4 regions of the Sinorhizobium sp. GQ132 genome follow, and region 1 is predicted to be linked to each of the others. Evidence: predicted binding sites of a transcription regulator. Region 1 holds the regulator's gene; each other region holds the start of a gene.
What was found. Region 1 encodes LexA, which represses DNA repair genes until DNA is damaged. Its sites were predicted from a motif close to TGTTCNNNNTGTGTTCNG; they were not measured.
Positions count from the first base shown of each region.

Region 2: the regulator LexA is predicted to act here: its motif matches at 2,068-2,085, upstream of ruvC (crossover junction endodeoxyribonuclease RuvC).
Region 3: the regulator LexA is predicted to act here: its motif matches at 1,991-2,008, upstream of AC6CIG_RS12520 (DNA recombination protein RmuC).
Region 4: the regulator LexA is predicted to act here: its motif matches at 2,258-2,275, upstream of AC6CIG_RS09220 (PA0069 family radical SAM protein).

Region 1 covers NZ_JCAXDX010000013.1:7,429-11,616, reverse strand. Annotated here, with positions in the region: gene AC6CIG_RS24850 (hypothetical protein) at 1-584, opposite strand, end outside; partial or broken gene AC6CIG_RS24845 (IS66 family transposase) at 647-868, opposite strand; gene AC6CIG_RS24840 (hypothetical protein) at 964-1,191, opposite strand; tRNA gene AC6CIG_RS24835 (tRNA-Cys) at 1,283-1,356, opposite strand; gene lexA (transcriptional repressor LexA) at 1,575-2,291, opposite strand; gene AC6CIG_RS24825 (hypothetical protein) at 2,501-2,665, opposite strand; tRNA gene AC6CIG_RS24820 (tRNA-Ala) at 2,859-2,934, opposite strand; tRNA gene AC6CIG_RS24815 (tRNA-Ser) at 3,203-3,292, opposite strand; gene AC6CIG_RS24810 (hypothetical protein) at 3,487-3,699, opposite strand; gene AC6CIG_RS24805 (septal ring lytic transglycosylase RlpA family protein) at 4,150-4,188, shown strand, end outside.
Region 2 covers NZ_JCAXDX010000005.1:315,155-319,342, forward strand. Annotated here, with positions in the region: gene AC6CIG_RS15755 (MBL fold metallo-hydrolase) at 1-30, shown strand, start outside; gene AC6CIG_RS15760 (YebC/PmpR family DNA-binding transcriptional regulator) at 146-892, shown strand; gene AC6CIG_RS15765 (LLM class flavin-dependent oxidoreductase) at 960-1,958, opposite strand; gene ruvC (crossover junction endodeoxyribonuclease RuvC) at 2,127-2,639, shown strand; gene ruvA (Holliday junction branch migration protein RuvA) at 2,696-3,313, shown strand; gene ruvB (Holliday junction branch migration DNA helicase RuvB) at 3,485-4,188, shown strand, end outside.
Region 3 covers NZ_JCAXDX010000004.1:177,381-181,568, reverse strand. Annotated here, with positions in the region: gene AC6CIG_RS12525 (ribokinase) at 1-646, opposite strand, end outside; gene AC6CIG_RS12520 (DNA recombination protein RmuC) at 753-1,958, opposite strand; gene def (peptide deformylase) at 2,107-2,631, shown strand; gene fmt (methionyl-tRNA formyltransferase) at 2,747-3,682, shown strand; gene truA (tRNA pseudouridine(38-40) synthase TruA) at 3,682-4,188, shown strand, end outside.
Region 4 covers NZ_JCAXDX010000003.1:191,000-195,187, forward strand. Annotated here, with positions in the region: gene rnhB (ribonuclease HII) at 201-851, opposite strand; gene AC6CIG_RS09220 (PA0069 family radical SAM protein) at 1,039-2,196, opposite strand; gene AC6CIG_RS09225 (glycosyltransferase family protein) at 2,374-2,931, shown strand; gene AC6CIG_RS09230 (hypothetical protein) at 2,995-4,074, opposite strand.

The DNA.
Region 1 (4,188 bases):
AGATTATTTTCCAAGACGGAGAGTGCGTCGGCGCGGTTCCCATGGGAGACCATCTGCGCTGCGGCCAAAAACAGGTACCAATGCCGTTGCTTGAGCATTCGCTCATCGCCCCGTTCGTAAATCTTGATCAAGTCATGTGGAGTTCGGATCTCATCAAGAAGTGGGGCTGGCCATCGTTCAATAAAGGCAACAATCTCACGAATACGCGCCTTCATTTGATCGCTGCCGCTTGCAAACCATCTAACGTGTTGCTCCTTTGGTGCAGTGAACTCAATTGGCTGGCTCACGATGATTTCTGGCGCATCCGCCAAAAGAGATTTGTTGCCCGCCACCAGTTCTAGCGTCGCCTTGGTTACAGATCTCATGCCAAGCCGCATGGCCGGGTGAAGGTGCATTTCTTCGTCCGGCTGATACGTGGGGAAGCAATCCGCTGCGAAAACGATGTCCTGCTCGGCTTCCTCCAGGATTCGCATGTAGGTAAACGAACCCTCTCGTCGTTCGAAGCCCAAGAGCGCCAGTCTTTCATCGCCGACGGAGTTTAGCGCCGCAAGCAGGTCAGCTTTAATCTCTTTTTGGGTCCGCACCGTGTTTCCCTTTAACTTCCAATCACCGTCTCACAGGGCCGCAGGTCAGGCAGCTTGATCTCTTCGTCTTGACCGGCGTTAGCCTCCAACTCCTCGAGCTGCAACTCCATCTGTTCGAGAAGCCTGGCCTTGCGCTCCGAGCGGCTGCCATGGATGTCGCGCTTCAGCTTCTCGATCTCGAGCCGGAGCCGGGCAATCAGTGCCTCCGAGTGCGAGTTCACCGCCTGGGCCCGAGCGGCAACGGGTTCCGCCTCACCTCGTGCCGCGCGTTCTGCGAGGATCATCGCGTGCGCACTGGTGAGGTCGTCGGCAAGCTGATCGGCCGCATCGATCATGACGGCATGGAATCATATTCGCTCCCGCCGTGCCAGCGGTTTGCTCATCCCGCCGACGTCGACGCCAGGTTTTTTGCGGCATTCGCCAGTCGCCAGTCGATGCATTCGATCAGATAGCCGAGCTGCGCCGGCGTGATCACGGCCGTGCCATCGGCCGGGCGGTTTCCAAACGAAATCCGACCAAGCGCAAGGCAAAGAAAAATGACCCGCCGGTCTTGTAGAACGATGTTGCACGGATTTGCCGAGTGTGCCGGGAAGCCGTTGAAAATCAAGGGAATCCAGTTGCAACGAGATGCGACATCCGCATTCGCACAACACGAAGCTCTCTGCCACTTATCGCTTTGATATCATTGTGGAAAATTTTGGAGGCCTCGCCCGGAATTGAACCGGGGTACAAGGATTTGCAGTCCTCTGCGTCACCACTCCGCCACGAGGCCTCTACGATTTGCGATTTTTCAAATCGTGGCGCGGATTTAGAATGATTGCCCGCAATCCGCAAGAGGGTACATTTGGAATAGGGTCTTTTTTATTCTGTATAATATGGCTTCGGTTCTGTGGAGGCGTGGCCATAGCGCCCCAAGGCGCAATGCCCCCACTTCTAACGCGTTGAAATTGCGTACTTCCGTGAGAAACGCCTGCACACCTCGTCGGGAGCCTAGTGGTACCGCCGGATGAGGCCGACAAGCCTGCCTTGGATCTTGACCCGATCCGGACCGAATATCCGTGTCTCGTAAGCCGGATTGGCGGCTTCGAGCGCAATAGAGGCGCCCTTGCGACGGAAACGCTTCAGAGTTGCTTCCTCGTCGTCGATCAGGGCGACGACGATATCCCCGGGGGTGGCAGTGCTTCCGTTCCGGATGATCACCGTATCGCCATCGAGGATGCCGGCCTCGATCATCGAATCACCCTTGATCTCGAGAGCGTAGTGCTCGCCGCTGCCGATCATTTCGACCGGTACGGAAATATCGTGCATGTTGTTCTGGATTGCGGAAATCGGCACGCCGGCGGCAATGCGTCCCATGACCGGGACAGCGACCGACGCGATCTCGGCCAGGGGCGCCGGTTTCGGTGCAGGGGGCGGGGCCGCAGGCTTGCCCAGACTGCCTTCGATCACGCTCGGCGAAAAGCCGCGGCGGACCTGCGAAACACCGGCATAGGCCTCCGGCAGCTTGATGACTTCGAGGGCTCGAGCGCGATTCGGTAGCCGGCGAATGAACCCGCGCTCTTCGAGTGCGGTGATCAGACGGTGGATGCCCGATTTGGAGGCAAGGTCGAGGGCATCTTTCATCTCGTCGAAGGACGGCGGAACCCCGGATTCCTTCATTCGTTCATGAATGAACAGAAGCAATTCCTGTTGCTTGCGGGTCAGCATGGCGTCACTCCAGAATCGCGAAACAAATCAAGAACAGAACCTATATGTTCCATATGTGTTCCGCAAGTGCCTAAAATTCCGTGAATACCGCTTGCTGCTGAATGCCTGTCCGCTTCCGATCCGGCGTGTCGTTGGCGATCGCTCGGAATGTCGGGGCAGGGGCGTACGCTCACTTACAGCGGCCGGCCCAGTCGCTCACCTATGCCATGCTAATAGGCAAGCCGCAGTCCGCCCGGCGTAAGAACGTCGAATTCAGGCTCGGGATAGGGCCCGTACCACTGGGTATAGGTCGTGTTGGTCGAGCCTGTGCTGGCGCACCCCGAAAGGGCGAAGAGGGAAAAAATTACGGCTGCCACCAAAGATTTAACAGGCATGTTTTTCTCCACTCGCGGGAGTTGCCCAGACCTCGAACGGGTCAGACTAAAACTTTCTCTCAAATCAGCTTTTTTGGCAAGCGCAGGCGAGCCGCGGCATCGACCGAGCTCTGGCAGCCTGACGTCCGGCATCGGTGGAAGTTACCTCAGGTAAGACCTGTCACCTAGGTGTCCGGGCTGGACAAGAGGGGAATGGTGGAGTCGAAGGGAGTCGAACCCTCGACCTCCGCAGTGCGATTGCGGCGCTCTCCCAACTGAGCTACGACCCCACTGGTCACTCGTTGTATAAGATTTTTCGGCCCCGCGCGCCAGTGCATTCCGTCTGCCGGCTTCACCCTTGCCGCCCGGTAGGGCACGCTGCAATTCATCCACCCGAATATCGCCCCTTCGCGATGGAGTCCCAAAGCAGCTTCTTCCGCTCCGGCAGGTGACGCAAAGCGTCGGAAGGGCAGGGCAGCCATGAGCCTTGCGGGTGGGGAAGACGGCCATCAGTGACGAGAAGTCGGGAATTCCGGCGTGCCCGGATCAATTCTGAAATGGCGGAAGAGGTGGGATTCGAACCCACGGTACGCTTTCACGCACGCCGGTTTTCAAGACCGGTGCCTTAAACCGCTCGGCCACTCTTCCAGGTGATTGCGGAGCTTCGTGAAATTCGTTTCCGAGTTCTCGATGGACCGGCGATCGCCACCGGGTTTGCTGCCCATTCACCAACGGCTGGCTTTTTAGCAGCTTTGATCACAGCGTCAACTTGCTCCGGAGCATTTGCTTGCATTCGAGGCGTGCCGCGCCGCATGCGCCCATGGCACGGTTGTGGGCCATCGTCACGGGCGCCGTCCGCTGTCCGGCGCTGCAGGCGGACTTTCGTCGCCTGCCCGAGCGACGTAGGCCGCGACGTCCCGGCTTCTGCCGTCCAGGAGCGCCGCTCCGGCAAGCAGATAAACGGCAATCGCCAACATCGACAGGAGCATTATGCCTAAGGGGAGGCCGGTTGCCGCCCGTCGCTCCGGCGGCCCATAATCGTATCTGTCGTCCATTGCGATATCCTCTCGGACGTTGGGCCGGAGCACGGGCAGCACGCCAACCGGGGACGGAGCCTCAGAGTTGCACCGACGGGAAGCTTCGGCCAGCTCTGAGGCCGCCGCACCCCGCGGCCGACGAGCCGCGTGGGTACTTATTGCGATATGTGTCGGCAGGGAAACCCGGCAACGGGTTTCGGACCTTTGGCGCGCTCTATCGGACTATGGTCCAGCGGCTCATTTACGTTTCGTAAACCATAGCGAGCGTTTTTTAGCGTCCGTTCGTCCTCCGGTTCGCAATTTTGCCTTGTTGTTGTCATGATTGTTCGGCTGTTCCGTTTCGGGACGGCGAAATTCTCGCGGGGGAACTACTGCACGATTGCGACGATCGTTGCGCGTTCGGTCGGATGCGTGAGCGCTGCAGGAGCGGATTTCGGGTGCGGCTTTGCGAATGATCTTGTGGGACAGATGACATCCAATAACGGTGCGGCATATCTTGTGAGGGGG
Region 2 (4,188 bases), on a different contig from region 1:
CCGCTCATCTATGTCCTGCAGGGTGTTTGAGGACGGCGGCAACGCATTTCCGTCTCCTGAAAACACGACGCGCCTGCTGGACTGGACGCGGCAATGAAACTATAAGGCGCCCGATCTCACCAAAATCACGCATGCAGAGGGCGTCATGGCTGGCCATTCACAGTTCAAGAACATCATGCACCGCAAGGGCCGTCAGGATGCGGTGCGCTCCAAAATGTTTTCCAAGCTCGCGCGCGAAATCACCGTCGCAGCAAAAACCGGCCTTCCCGACCCGACGATGAACCCGCGCCTGCGTCTGGCGATCCAGAACGCCAAGGCGCAGTCGATGCCGAAGGACAATATCGAGCGCGCGGTCAAGAAGGCTGCGGGCGGCGATGCCGAGAATTACGAAGAAGTTCGCTACGAGGGCTACGGCCCGGGCGGCGTCGCAGTCATCGTCGAGGCGTTGACGGACAACCGCAACCGCACCGCCTCCAACGTACGCTCCACCTTCACCAAGGCGGGCGGGGCGCTCGGCGAAACCGGTTCGGTTTCCTTCTCCTTCGATCGGGTCGGTGAAATCACCTACAAGCTTTCCGCCGGCGACGCCGACAAGGTGATGGAAGCGGCAATCGAAGCGGGTGCCGACGACGTCGAGACCGACGAGGAAGGCCACACCATCACCTGCGGCTTCGAGGATATCGGCGAAGTATCGAAGGCGCTCGAAGGCGCGCTCGGCGAGGCGGAGACCGTAAAGGCCGTCTGGAAGCCGCAGAATACCGTGCCGGTGGATGAGGAAAAGGCACAGTCGCTGATGAAGCTCATCGACAATCTCGAAGATGACGACGACGTCCAGAACGTCTATTCGAACTTCGAGGTCTCCGACGAGGTTCTGGCGAAGCTTTCCGCCTGAGCGTTCGGAACATCCCAATGCAATTGACCCGCATCGCTCCGAGCGATGCGGGTCTTTGCTGTTCGCGTCAGGCGGCGGCGAGATCGCGTTGCGCTTGGGCAAACAGCTTCACCGACCGCAACCGCGCTTCCATGTCGAAGATCGGCATTGATACGATCAGCTCGTCCGCTCTGGTGAGATCCACGAATGCCTCGATCTTGCGGCGGATCGTCTCGGGGCCGCCGACCACCGCGTAGCTCATTGCATGGTCGACGAAAATCTTCTCGTCCTGGCTCCAGAGGCCGTCCATCGATTTGACCGGCGGCGGAAAGCGCCCGCGGGCATTGCGGCGAAGCGCGACGAAGGATTGCTGCATGGAGGTGAAGAGGTGGTTCGCCTCATCGTCGGTGTCCGCGGCGACACCCATGACGCCCACCATGACATGCGGCTTGTCGAGCTGGGCCGACGGGGTGAAGCGCTCGCGATATATTTCGAGCGCGGAAAGCAGCATGTCCGGCGCGAAATGCGAGGCGAAGGCGAAGGGAAGGCCGAGCATGCCGGCGAGATGGGCGCTGAAATGGCTCGAACCGAGCAGCCAGATCGGCACGTTCGAATCCGCGCCCGGAACGGCGATGATCTTCTGGTCTTCGGTCGCCGGGCCGAGCAACGCCTGCAGTTCGACGACATCGTTCGGGAAGTTGTTGGCGCTCGCCTCCATGTTGCGGCGGAGCGCCTGCGCCGTTCTCATGTCCGTGCCGGGCGCGCGGCCGAGGCCGAGATCGATGCGGCCGGGGTAAAGCGCCGCAAGCGTGCCGAATTGCTCGGCAATGACGAGCGGTGAATGATTGGGCAGCATGATGCCGCCCGAGCCGACGCGGATCGTTCGCGTGGCCGAAGCCACATGCGAAATCACGAGAGACGTCGCGGCGCTGGCAATGCCTTTCATGCCATGGTGTTCGGCCAGCCAGAAACGCTCATAGCCGTTCTCCTCCGCGGCGATTGCCAGCCGCCGCGAATTTTCGAGCGACTCTGCGATGCTGCCCCCTTCGGTGATCGGCGACAGGTCGAGAATGGAGAAGGGGATCATGGCGGGGCTTTCAATTAAGAGAAATTGATCTTCCGCAATGTAGGTTCAAGTTTCCTTACGCCAAGGGTGCGCCGGCGCTTTTAGGCAAGGCGCGACCATTTCTGTGCAATGTTTTTGTTTTGTTCACTTTTTGCTGGCAGCGTCCCGCCGACCGAAATAGGGTGAAGCATGCAGACTACGATTCGCATTATCGGCATCGATCCGGGCTTGAGGCGCACCGGCTGGGGGGTCATCGAAACGCTCGGCAATTCGCTGCGATTCGTCGCTTCCGGCACCGTCACCTCCGATGGCGAGATGGATCTTGCCTCCCGTCTCTGCCAGTTGCATGACGGACTTGCCGAGGTGGTGCACGGCTATCAGCCGCACGAGGCCGCTGTCGAACAGACCTTCGTCAACAAGGATGCGACGGCGACGCTGAAGCTCGGCCAGGCGCGCGGCATCGCCATGCTGGTGCCGGCCCGGGCGGGCTTGAGGGTCGCGGAATATGCGCCAAACGCCGTCAAGAAGGCCGTGATCGGCGTCGGCCACGGCGAAAAGCAGCAAATACACATGATGCTGAAGGTGCTGATGCCCAAGGCCGAGTTCAAAGGCAACGATGCCGCCGACGCGCTCGCCATCGCCATCTGCCATGCCCATAACAGGCAGGCGGTGACGAGCCGCCTTGCGGCGCTTGCGGGGTAGGCCGGGCAACGGCATTTCTTCAAAGACGACGGACCAACACCATCCAGAGAGACCAGATGATCGGCAAGCTCAAGGGCACGATAGACGAGATCGGCGAGGATCACGTGGTTCTCGACGTGCATGGGGTCGGGTATGTCGCCCATTGTTCGGCGCGCACGCTCGGAAAGCTCGGAAGCGCCGGAGAGGCGGCCGTTCTCTTCATCGAGACCTATGTGCGCGAGGATCAGCTGAAGCTGTTCGGGTTCCTGAGCGCGTTGGAACGCGAATGGTTCCGACTGCTTCAGAGCGTTCAGGGTGTGGGATCCAAGGTGGCGCTGGCGGTGCTCTCTACGCTGACCCCCGGGGAACTCGCCAACGCGATCGCCTTGCAGGACAAGACGTCGATCTCGCGCGCGCCGGGCGTGGGTCCGAAAGTTGCCGTGCGTATCGTCACCGAACTGAAGAACAAGGCTCCGGCCTTCGCCGGCGAGATGGCACCGTCGATCGGCCTGAAGCAGGAGCTCGGCGAAGGCGTTGCCGCGGCGCCGGTTGCGGACGCGGTCTCGGCGCTCACCAATCTCGGCTATTCGCGAGACCAGGCGGCCAATGCCGTTGCGGCTGCGCTGAAAAACGGCGGGGAGGGCGGCGACAGCGCCAAGCTGATCCGCCTCGGCTTGAAGGAGCTGTCGCGGTGAGGAAGCCACGAGCCTTCCTGCGGCCACAAAAGCATTGGAATAGAGGGACGCTGGCCGTTCTCGCTGGATTGATCCGGGCGCCGCTATTATGGTTGAGCGCGGCAGCGACGGTGACCGGCCTCGACGCCGGTGCCCCTATGGCCGCGGACAGCCCGAAACGGAAGCAGTGACATGAGCGAAGCCGCACGTCTGATCGCGCCGGAAAAGGGAGGCGAAGACCTCGATGCGACCATGCGCCCGCAGACGCTCGACGACTTCACCGGCCAGGCTGAAGCGCGCGCCAATCTGAAGATCTTCATCGAGGCGGCGCGCAATCGCGGCGAAGCGCTCGACCACGTGCTCTTCGTCGGTCCGCCCGGGCTCGGCAAGACGACGCTGGCGCAGATCATGGCGAAGGAGCTCGGCGTCAATTTTCGCTCGACTTCCGGGCCGGTGATCGCCAAGGCCGGTGACCTTGCGGCGCTGCTCACCAACCTCGAAGAGCGCGACGTGCTCTTCATCGATGAAATCCACCGCCTCAATCCGGCCGTCGAGGAAATTCTCTATCCGGCCATGGAGGATTTCCAGCTCGACCTCATCATCGGCGAGGGGCCGGCGGCCCGTTCGGTGAAGATCGATCTCGCGAAGTTCACCCTGGTGGCGGCGACGACGCGCCTCGGACTGCTGACGACGCCGCTGCGCGATCGCTTCGGCATCCCCGTGCGGCTCAATTTCTATACGGTCGAGGAGTTGGAGCTGATCGTCCGGCGTGGCGCGCGGCTGATGGGTCTCGGCATGACCGACGAAGGCGCGCGCGAGATTGCCCGCCGGGCGCGCGGCACGCCTCGCATCGCCGGCCGTCTCCTGCGCCGGGTGCGCGACTTCGCCGAGGTCGC
Region 3 (4,188 bases), on a different contig from region 1:
CGATCACGGTCTGGCGGGTCTCGGCGTGCAGCCCCTTCATAGCCTCTTCCCGCTCGGCGCCGGCGATGCCCGCTTTGCCGGCGAGCAGCTCGAACTCGGTCTCGTTGGCAATGACGATATCGGCCATGCGGCCGAGGCGCGCCGCATCCGGCGTCAGCGGCGCGATGTTGATGATCGATCGGACGCCGCGCCGTTTTGCTTCGGAGAGTGCCTTTTCCACCGAGGCAGCTGGAATTTCGAGCTGGAGCATCAGCGTGTCGGCAGCAGACATTCTTGCAACAGCGTTCACGGCGTCGTCCTCGCTCACGCGTGCGTTGGCGCTGGCGACCACAACGATGACGTTTTCGCCGTCGCCGCCGACGATGATGTGTGCCGTGCCGGTCGGCTCGCCGACGGTCTTCGTCAGATCGAGATCGGTGCCGGCCTCCTTGAGCAGCGCCAGCGCGCCCTCGGCGAAGGCGTCGGAGCCGACGGCACCTGCCATGCGCACCGAGGCGCCGGCGCGGCGCGCCGCGAGCGCCTGGTTTGCGCCCTTGCCGCCCGCCGCAGTGGAAAAGTCCATTCCGGCAACAGTTTCGCCGGGCTTCGGAAGGCGTGCGGTGGTGGCGATCAGATCCATGTTGATGGATCCAAAAACAGTGATCATGTGGAGGCGTCCCGTCGGCTTGCTTCTTTGTTTTTCGCCTGTCGTCATTCCAACCGCTGCACGGTTTCGCGCGACACACGCATTTGCCGGAGAGTGCCCGACGCCGTCAGTCCTCGTCAACCACTCTCAGCTTCAATTGCCCCATGCGCCCGTCCATCGGGCGCCCGCTGCCGTCGCCCGGCTTTTCGCCCTGTCTCGGATCGCCCTCGGCCTGCAGCTCGAGCGCCTCGATCTTGGCGCCCCGACGGGTCAGCTTGTCCGAGGAGATCAGGATGTCCTCGACATCCTTCTGCGTCATGGCGAAATGGCCCTGGAGCTTGCGTACGCGCTCATCGAGACGCGAGAGGTCTTCCATCAGCCGTACGACTTCGCCCTGGATCAGGTGGGCCTGCTCACGCATGCGGGCGTCTTTCAGGATCGCCTGGATGACCTGGATCGAGAGGAGCAGGAGCGACGGAGAGACGATGACGATCCGCTGGCGGTGCGCCTTCTGGACGATCGCCTCGAAATGCTCATGGATTTCGGCGAAGATCGATTCGGAAGGAACGAAGAGGAAGGCCGTATCCTGGGTCTCGCCCGGCAGGAGATATTTGCCGGAGATATCGCGGATATGCACCTCCATGTCGCGGCGGAAGGCCTGCGCGGCCTGTTGCCGCCGTTCGGCGCTCGCCGCGTCCCTCATGGAATTCCAGGCCTCGAGCGGAAACTTCGCGTCGATGACCAGCGGCGGCTGGCCGTTCGGCATGCGGATGGTGCAGTCCGGCCGCGCGCCGTTGGAAAGCGTCGCCTGGAAGGCGAAGGCGCCCATCGGCAGGCCGTCCGCGACGATCGCCTCCATGCGCGACTGTCCGAAGGCGCCGCGCGTCTGCTTGTTGGCGAGGATGCTCTGCAGCCCGGCCATATCCTTGGCGAGCGACTGGATGTTGTTCTGCGCGTTGTCGATCACCGCGAGCCGCTCCTGGAGCCGCCGCAGATTTTCGTGCGTCGCCTTCGTCTGCTCGCTGATCGAGGCGCCGATGCGATGCGTCATTCCGTCGATGCGCTGGCTGAGCGACTGGTTCAGTTCCGCCTGCCGGGCGCCCAGCACCTCGGTCATGGCCGCGATCCGTCCCTGCATCTCCGTCTGCGCCGCGATGAGCGCCGACATTTGCTCTTCGCGGTCGATCGCGCGAGCCGAACGGGCGCGCCGCACCATAATGGCCGAGAACAGCACCACGAGAAGGGCGGCGGCTGTGACGAGGAGGCCGGCCGTGACGGGCAGGGCGCCGATGAGGAACAGCGGCTGATCGAAGGAAAAGGGGATGGGCTCCATGGCCGCAGACTAACAGATTCGCGTGCGAAAACCAGATCAAAACGAGAACATACATTTTCGCGGCCGGTCGTTCCCCTTTGGAGCGCCACGGGTTTCGCAATGGCAATTTTCTTGCGCGTCGAGGGAAAGATCGGCTATGGGGATCGACATGACGATCAAGCCGCTCATCATTCTTCCCGATCCGGTTCTGCGCCAGGTGTCGACACCGGTGGAGACCATTGACGCCGATATTCGCCGGCTCGCCGACGATATGCTGGAAACCATGTACGACGCGCCGGGCATCGGTCTCGCCGCGATACAGATCGGCGTGCCGAAGCGCCTCCTGGTTCTGGATGTGACGAAGGAGGGAGAGGAGAAACAGCCGCTCGTCTTCATCAATCCGAAGGTCGTCCGCTCGTCCGAGGAGCGTTCGGTCTATGAGGAAGGCTGCCTTTCGATCCCCGACTATTACGCCGAGGTCGAGCGACCCGCCGCGATCACGGTCGAGTATGTCGATCGCGAGGGCAAGGAACAGGCGGTCGAGGCCGAGGGCCTGCTCGCCACCTGCCTGCAGCACGAGATCGACCATCTGAACGGCGTCCTGTTCATCGATTACATCTCCAAGCTCAAGCGAGATATGGTGATTCGCAGGTTCACCAAGGCGGCCAAGACGCGCGGCGCAAAGGCGATCTGATCCGTTCATGTCTTAGGTCGACCCGGCCCGAAACATCGTGATCTAGCGTCGCGGCCGCATTCAACCTGGAGCCGCCGCCCGCTCACGGGCAATCGAAAGAGACGGAGGCCGCCACTTGCCGCTTCGCATCATCTTCATGGGCACGCCGGAATTTTCCGTACCGACGCTCCTGGCGCTCGCCGGGGCGGGTCACGAGATCGCCGCCGTCTATACGCAGCCGGCGCGGCCGGCCGGCCGGCGCGGCCTCGACCTCAAGAAATCCTCCGTGCATCAGGCTGCCGAGCACCTCGGCATTCCGGTGTTGACGCCCGTCAACTTCAAGGACGCCGCGGACCGTCAGACCTTCCGGGATTTCGGTGCGGACGTGGCGGTCGTCGTCGCCTACGGGCTGCTGCTGCCGGAGGAAATACTCTCCGGGACCCGCTACGGCTGCTATAACGGCCATGCCTCGCTCCTGCCGCGCTGGCGGGGGGCGGCGCCGATCCAGAGGGCGATCATGGCCGGCGACCGTGAGACCGGTATGATGGTGATGAAAATGGACAAGGGGCTCGATACCGGTCCCGTGGCTCTCGCGCAGTCGGTTCCGATCGACCAGACGATGACGGCCGGCGAATTGCACGACCGGCTGATGCAGGTCGGAGCGGTGCTGATGACGGAGGCCATGGCCAGGCTCGAGGCCGGCGAGCTTCCGCTCGCGCCGCAGGCGCAAGAGGGCGTCGCCTATGCCGCCAAGATTTCGAAGGAAGAGACCCGCATCGATTTCTCCCGGCCGGCGGCCGAGGTGCACAACCATATCCGCGGCCTCTCGCCTTTTCCCGGCGCCTGGTTCGAACTCGACATTGCCGGCCGCCAGGAACGCGTCAAGGTGCTTGGCTCCGAGATGTCGGAAGGGAAAGGTGCTCCCGGAGAAGTGCTTGACAGTACTCTCAGCATCGCCTGCGGAAAAGGCGCGGTGCGGCTGACGAGATTGCAGCGTGCGGGCGGCAAGGCGCTCGCCTCGGCCGATTTCCTGCGCGGCACGCCCATCGCTGCCGGCGCGAGGATCGCCTGATGCCCCGCTATCGCCTGACCGTCGAATATGACGGTTCCGATTATGTCGGCTGGCAGAGGCAGGACAACGGTCCCTCGATCCAGGGTGCGATCGAGAAGGCGGTCCTGTCGCTCACCCGCGAGACGGTCTCGATCCGCGGCGCCGGGCGCACCGATTCCGGCGTTCATGCCAGGGGGCAGGTGGCGCATCTCGATCTCACGCGCGAGTGGAAGTCGTACACGCTGCAAAACGCCCTCAACGCGCATCTGGCGCTCGCCGGCGAGCGGGTCTCGATCCTCGATGTCGCGGAAGCCCCCGGCGACTTCGATGCGCGTTTCTCTGCAATCCGCCGGCATTATCTCTATCGGATCGTTTCCCGCCGGTCACCACTGGCGCTGGAGGCGCGGCGCGCCTGGTGGGTGCCGAAGCCGCTCGATCACGACGCAATGCACGAGGCGGCGCAGCGCCTCGTCGGCCATCACGATTTCACCACCTTCCGCTCGGCCCACTGTCAGGCGACGAGCCCC
Region 4 (4,188 bases), on a different contig from region 1:
GGGTTTTTTCGTTGGGCGCATGGGAGGTTGTCTCCGACAGTCCCCGGGTTTCGGCTTCAGCGGTTTTGATCGTGTCGACCAAGCCCTTGCCGGGACGGACGCTCATGCCTACAGCCTGGATCAGGGCGGCGGAGCCGCTTGCGCGGCGCGGACGAAGCTTCCGGTTTACGCCCCCGATCAAAGGCCAGGGCCGGGGTCGACTACAGTTGTCGGAACGGGCGGAAGCTCATGCGGTGCAGGGAGCAGGGGCCGTGGCTTTCGATCGCGCTGCGATGCTTCACCGTCGCATAGCCCGCGTGATGGGCAAAGCCGTAGAGGGGAAAGGTTGCATCGGCCCGGGCCATCATCCGGTCGCGGGTGACTTTGGCAACGATCGATGCGGCGGCGATCGACACCGAGCGGCTGTCGCCTTTGACGATGGCCTTGGCGTGACAGGTAAGCCCGGGAGGGACGTCGCGGCCGTCGACGAGAACGATGCGGGCCGCCAGCTCCAGGCCATGAACGGCGCGGCGCATCGCATCGAGGCTGGCTTTCAGTATGTCGGTCGTGTCGATGCGGGCCGACGAGGACGAGGCGATCGAGACCGTCGCCGTCGCCAGAATCTCCTCGAACAATGCCTCGCGCTGCTCCGCGCTCAAGAGCTTGCTATCGTTGAGGCCCGCCGGGATCGCCTCCGGATTGAGGATGACAGCCGCAGCGACGACAGGGCCCGCGAGCGGGCCACGTCCGGCCTCGTCGGCGCCCGCCACCGGCCAGAGACCGTCGCGCTGCGCCGCGCGTTCGAACGTGAAATCCGGAACGGCCGGCGGAAGAGGGAAAAGAGGGGAATCGGGCTGTTTGCTGCGTGTCATGCGGGCGACATTGGCATACTCGCCCGATTCCCTTCAAGTCCCCGGCTCGGTTTGCGGCGGTTGCCGGGGAAGACCAGCACCGCCCCCGAGGCAAAGGGCGGACACTGGAAGTTTTAAGGCACATCGGCGGTCGAGATCGCGACGTTTGTTCAATCTCCGGTGCGATAGCCTGCAGAAACGGTCTGCATCAAAGCAGCGACAGTTGAACCCCCATCCCGAGGGGCGGCACGAAGAGATCGCTGCGCAATTGCCGGCGCGTCAGATTGAGGCCGAGCCGCTTGGCCGCCAGCTCGAAACGACGGCCGATCTGCCAGGCGTAAGGTCCGCTGCCCTTCATTCGTTTACCGAACTCGGCATCGTAATCCTTGCCGCCGCGCATGGAACGGATGAGCGACATGACGTGCCGGTAGCGGTCCGGATAGTTTCTGAGAAGCCAATCACGGAACAGGGGGCTCACCTCCAGCGGAAGCCGGAGGAGGACGTAGCTCGCATCCGAGGCGCCGGCCGTCTTCGCCGAATCGAGCACGCGCTCGATCTCGTGGTCGTTCAGCGCCGGAATGATCGGCGCGACCAGAACGCCAGCGGGAATGCCGGCCTCGGAAATTGCGCGTAGCGCCTCCAGCCGCTTGGCGGGCGTCGACGCCCGCGGCTCCATGCTGCGCGCCAGTTTCCGGTCGAGCGTGGTCACGGAAATCCCGACCCGGGCAAGCCCCTTTTCCGCCATCGGTGCCAGCAGGTCGATGTCGCGCGTCACCATGGCCGATTTGGTAACGATCATGACCGGATGATTGGCGTCCTTGAGCACCTCCAGGATCTGGCGCATGATCCGCCATTCCTTTTCGATCGGCTGATAGGGATCGGTATTTGTGCCGATCGCGATCGGACGGAGCTTATAGTCCGGCTTCGCCAGTTCGCGCTCGAGAAGACGTGGCGCGTCCGGCTTGGCGAAGAGCTTGGCCTCGAAATCGAGCCCTGCCGAGAGCCCCATATAGGCGTGCGTAGGGCGCGCGAAGCAGTAGATGCAGCCGTGCTCGCAGCCACGATAGGGGTTGATCGATCGGTCGAAAGATATATCGGGAGAATCGTTGCGCGTGATCGCGGTCTTCGGCTTTTCTATCTGGACCTCGGTCTTGAACGGCGGCAGCTCCTCGAGCGTTTGCCACCCGTCATCGAAGACTTCGCGCGTCATCGGCTCGAAGCGTCCGGAGATGTTGAGGGCGGCACCGCGGCCGCGCCGACGATCGACGTCGATTCTGATGCCGGTTCCGGCGACGAGGGCCTCCGCCACATCCGCGCTGTTGCCGGGCGCATAGATGCCCTGCTTGAGTTGAGACAGATCGTTCATCGAAATCTCCCGGAACCATGCTCGGTTCGCTTGGTGCTGATTATTTTCCTAGCGCAGAAGACGGAACAAAGCAAGAACAAATATTCAGCGCAGGTCCGAGGAAGCTCCGTGATCATCCCGCACCCTGTGCGGAACGGCGCTTGTAGCAATCTGCGCTGCGATGCGGTAGGAACGCCTATGCTGACGGTCATCATGGAAACGAAGGACAACGAAGCGGAGCTCGCGCAGACGCTCTCGGCGCTCGTTGCCGGTGCGGTGGAAGGGCTCGTCAGCGATGTCATAATCCTGGACCACGGATCGACCGACGGCTCCCCCAGGATCGCGGATGCGGCTGGCTGCCGCTTCTGCCTCGACTGGGATCTCGGCGATGTCCTTCGTTCGGCGCGCGGCGAGTGGCTGATGCTGCTGGAGCCTGGTGCCCGCCCCATCGGTCGCTGGGTGGATGAATTGGCCGAATACGTCTCTCTGAACAGGAGCCCGGCGCAGTTTTCTCCCTCGCGAATGCATAAGCGCCCGCTTCTCAAGCGCCTGACGCACAGGTCGCCGCCGCTGGAGTCCGGATTTCTGATGCCGAAGGGTGATGCGGTCGCGGCTGCGCGCGGCAAGATGCCGCTCAGCCGCCTTACGAGCGGACGAGCTGCCCGCAAACTTGCGACCGAACTCGTCCCAGCCTGGGTCGCAATGGAGAACCGGTCGACCGGAGAACTGGATCGGACGCCTGGTTCCAAGATGTGAGCTTGCGATAGGTTGTCCATTCGGGCCCGACCGAGGCGTCGGAGGGACCCGAAGGCATCGTTGTCAGAGCGAGCGGACTGCAAGCGAGTTCAATTGCCAGGCCGAGTCGATCGAAATGTCGATGCTGACGTCATTGAGGAGTGCCCAGATGCGATCGGCCACGCCGACATAGATCCAGAGCTCGCGGCCAGCGGGGAAGGCCATCTCGGTGAAGAGGTTGATAATTCTTCGTTCCCCAGGAACGGCCTGGATTGAGGTGCCGGGGAAGCTCTCGCCATCGCCGCTGCAGTCGAGGCCCGAGGCGAACCACTGGTCGCTCACCTCGTTCGCCGGTTCGACATCCTCCCAGTTCCAGAACACAGCCAACACGAGGCGGCCGCGCGTCGTCGCGTGAAAGTCGGACCACCCGAACTCGTCGTAGGTCGAGATGTGATGGCGGCAGATGAGGGCCGACAGGTCGGCCTTGACTTGCAGTATCCCGGTGCGAAGCGTCTTGAACGGCACGAGATAGCCGTTCTCCCGATAGGCACAGAGAAGATCCACGTCGGAGGCATCGCTGTTGCGGGCGATCAGTTTCGATCCAAACCGGCCGGCACAGTCCAGATAGGAACTGTTCTCCACGATTGCCCCGTCGCCGGTTGCCTGATTCTGATCGAGTCTGTCCCAGCAGCCTCCAAAGGGCGGGAGAAACAGCTTTTCCTTGTCCGGGTCGGGCGCGACATACACGATCGGTGGCTGTTTGAAGATGTCGGTCACGCTGCCGACCACCGTTTCGTGGCGGTGGAAGGCTTCAGGGCTCTTCACCAACGCGCCAACTTCGCCATAGGCGCGCTTATGAAGCCGTTTGAGCGCGTTCAGATCAAGGTCGGCATTCCTGGCCTCCACGAACGACCTGTATCGAAGACCGGGGCCGCGCGGATCGTCCCGCAAGCCCGACCTTGCAACATTCTTGATCCTGTCGCGCAGTTCAGGTGCAATGATATGCCGTCGCTGCTCCGCGAAGGACTGGCGCAATGCGTCCAGCTTGTCCACCGTTGCCTGCCATTCTTCTTTGCGCCGACTTTCGTAGAGCGCCCGCAGCCCCAGCGGAATCTCGGCCTCAGGCCAATCCGTTTTCGAATATGTATGCTCTGCCGTTCCCATGACCTCCTCCTTACCCTCGCGGGGTCGCGGCGCGGAGCCTCGAGCGGCGCGCCTGCGTCGTTAATGAAAACCGGGAAAAGGGGCTCCGAGTCGGTAAACAGGAATGGGCTTTCT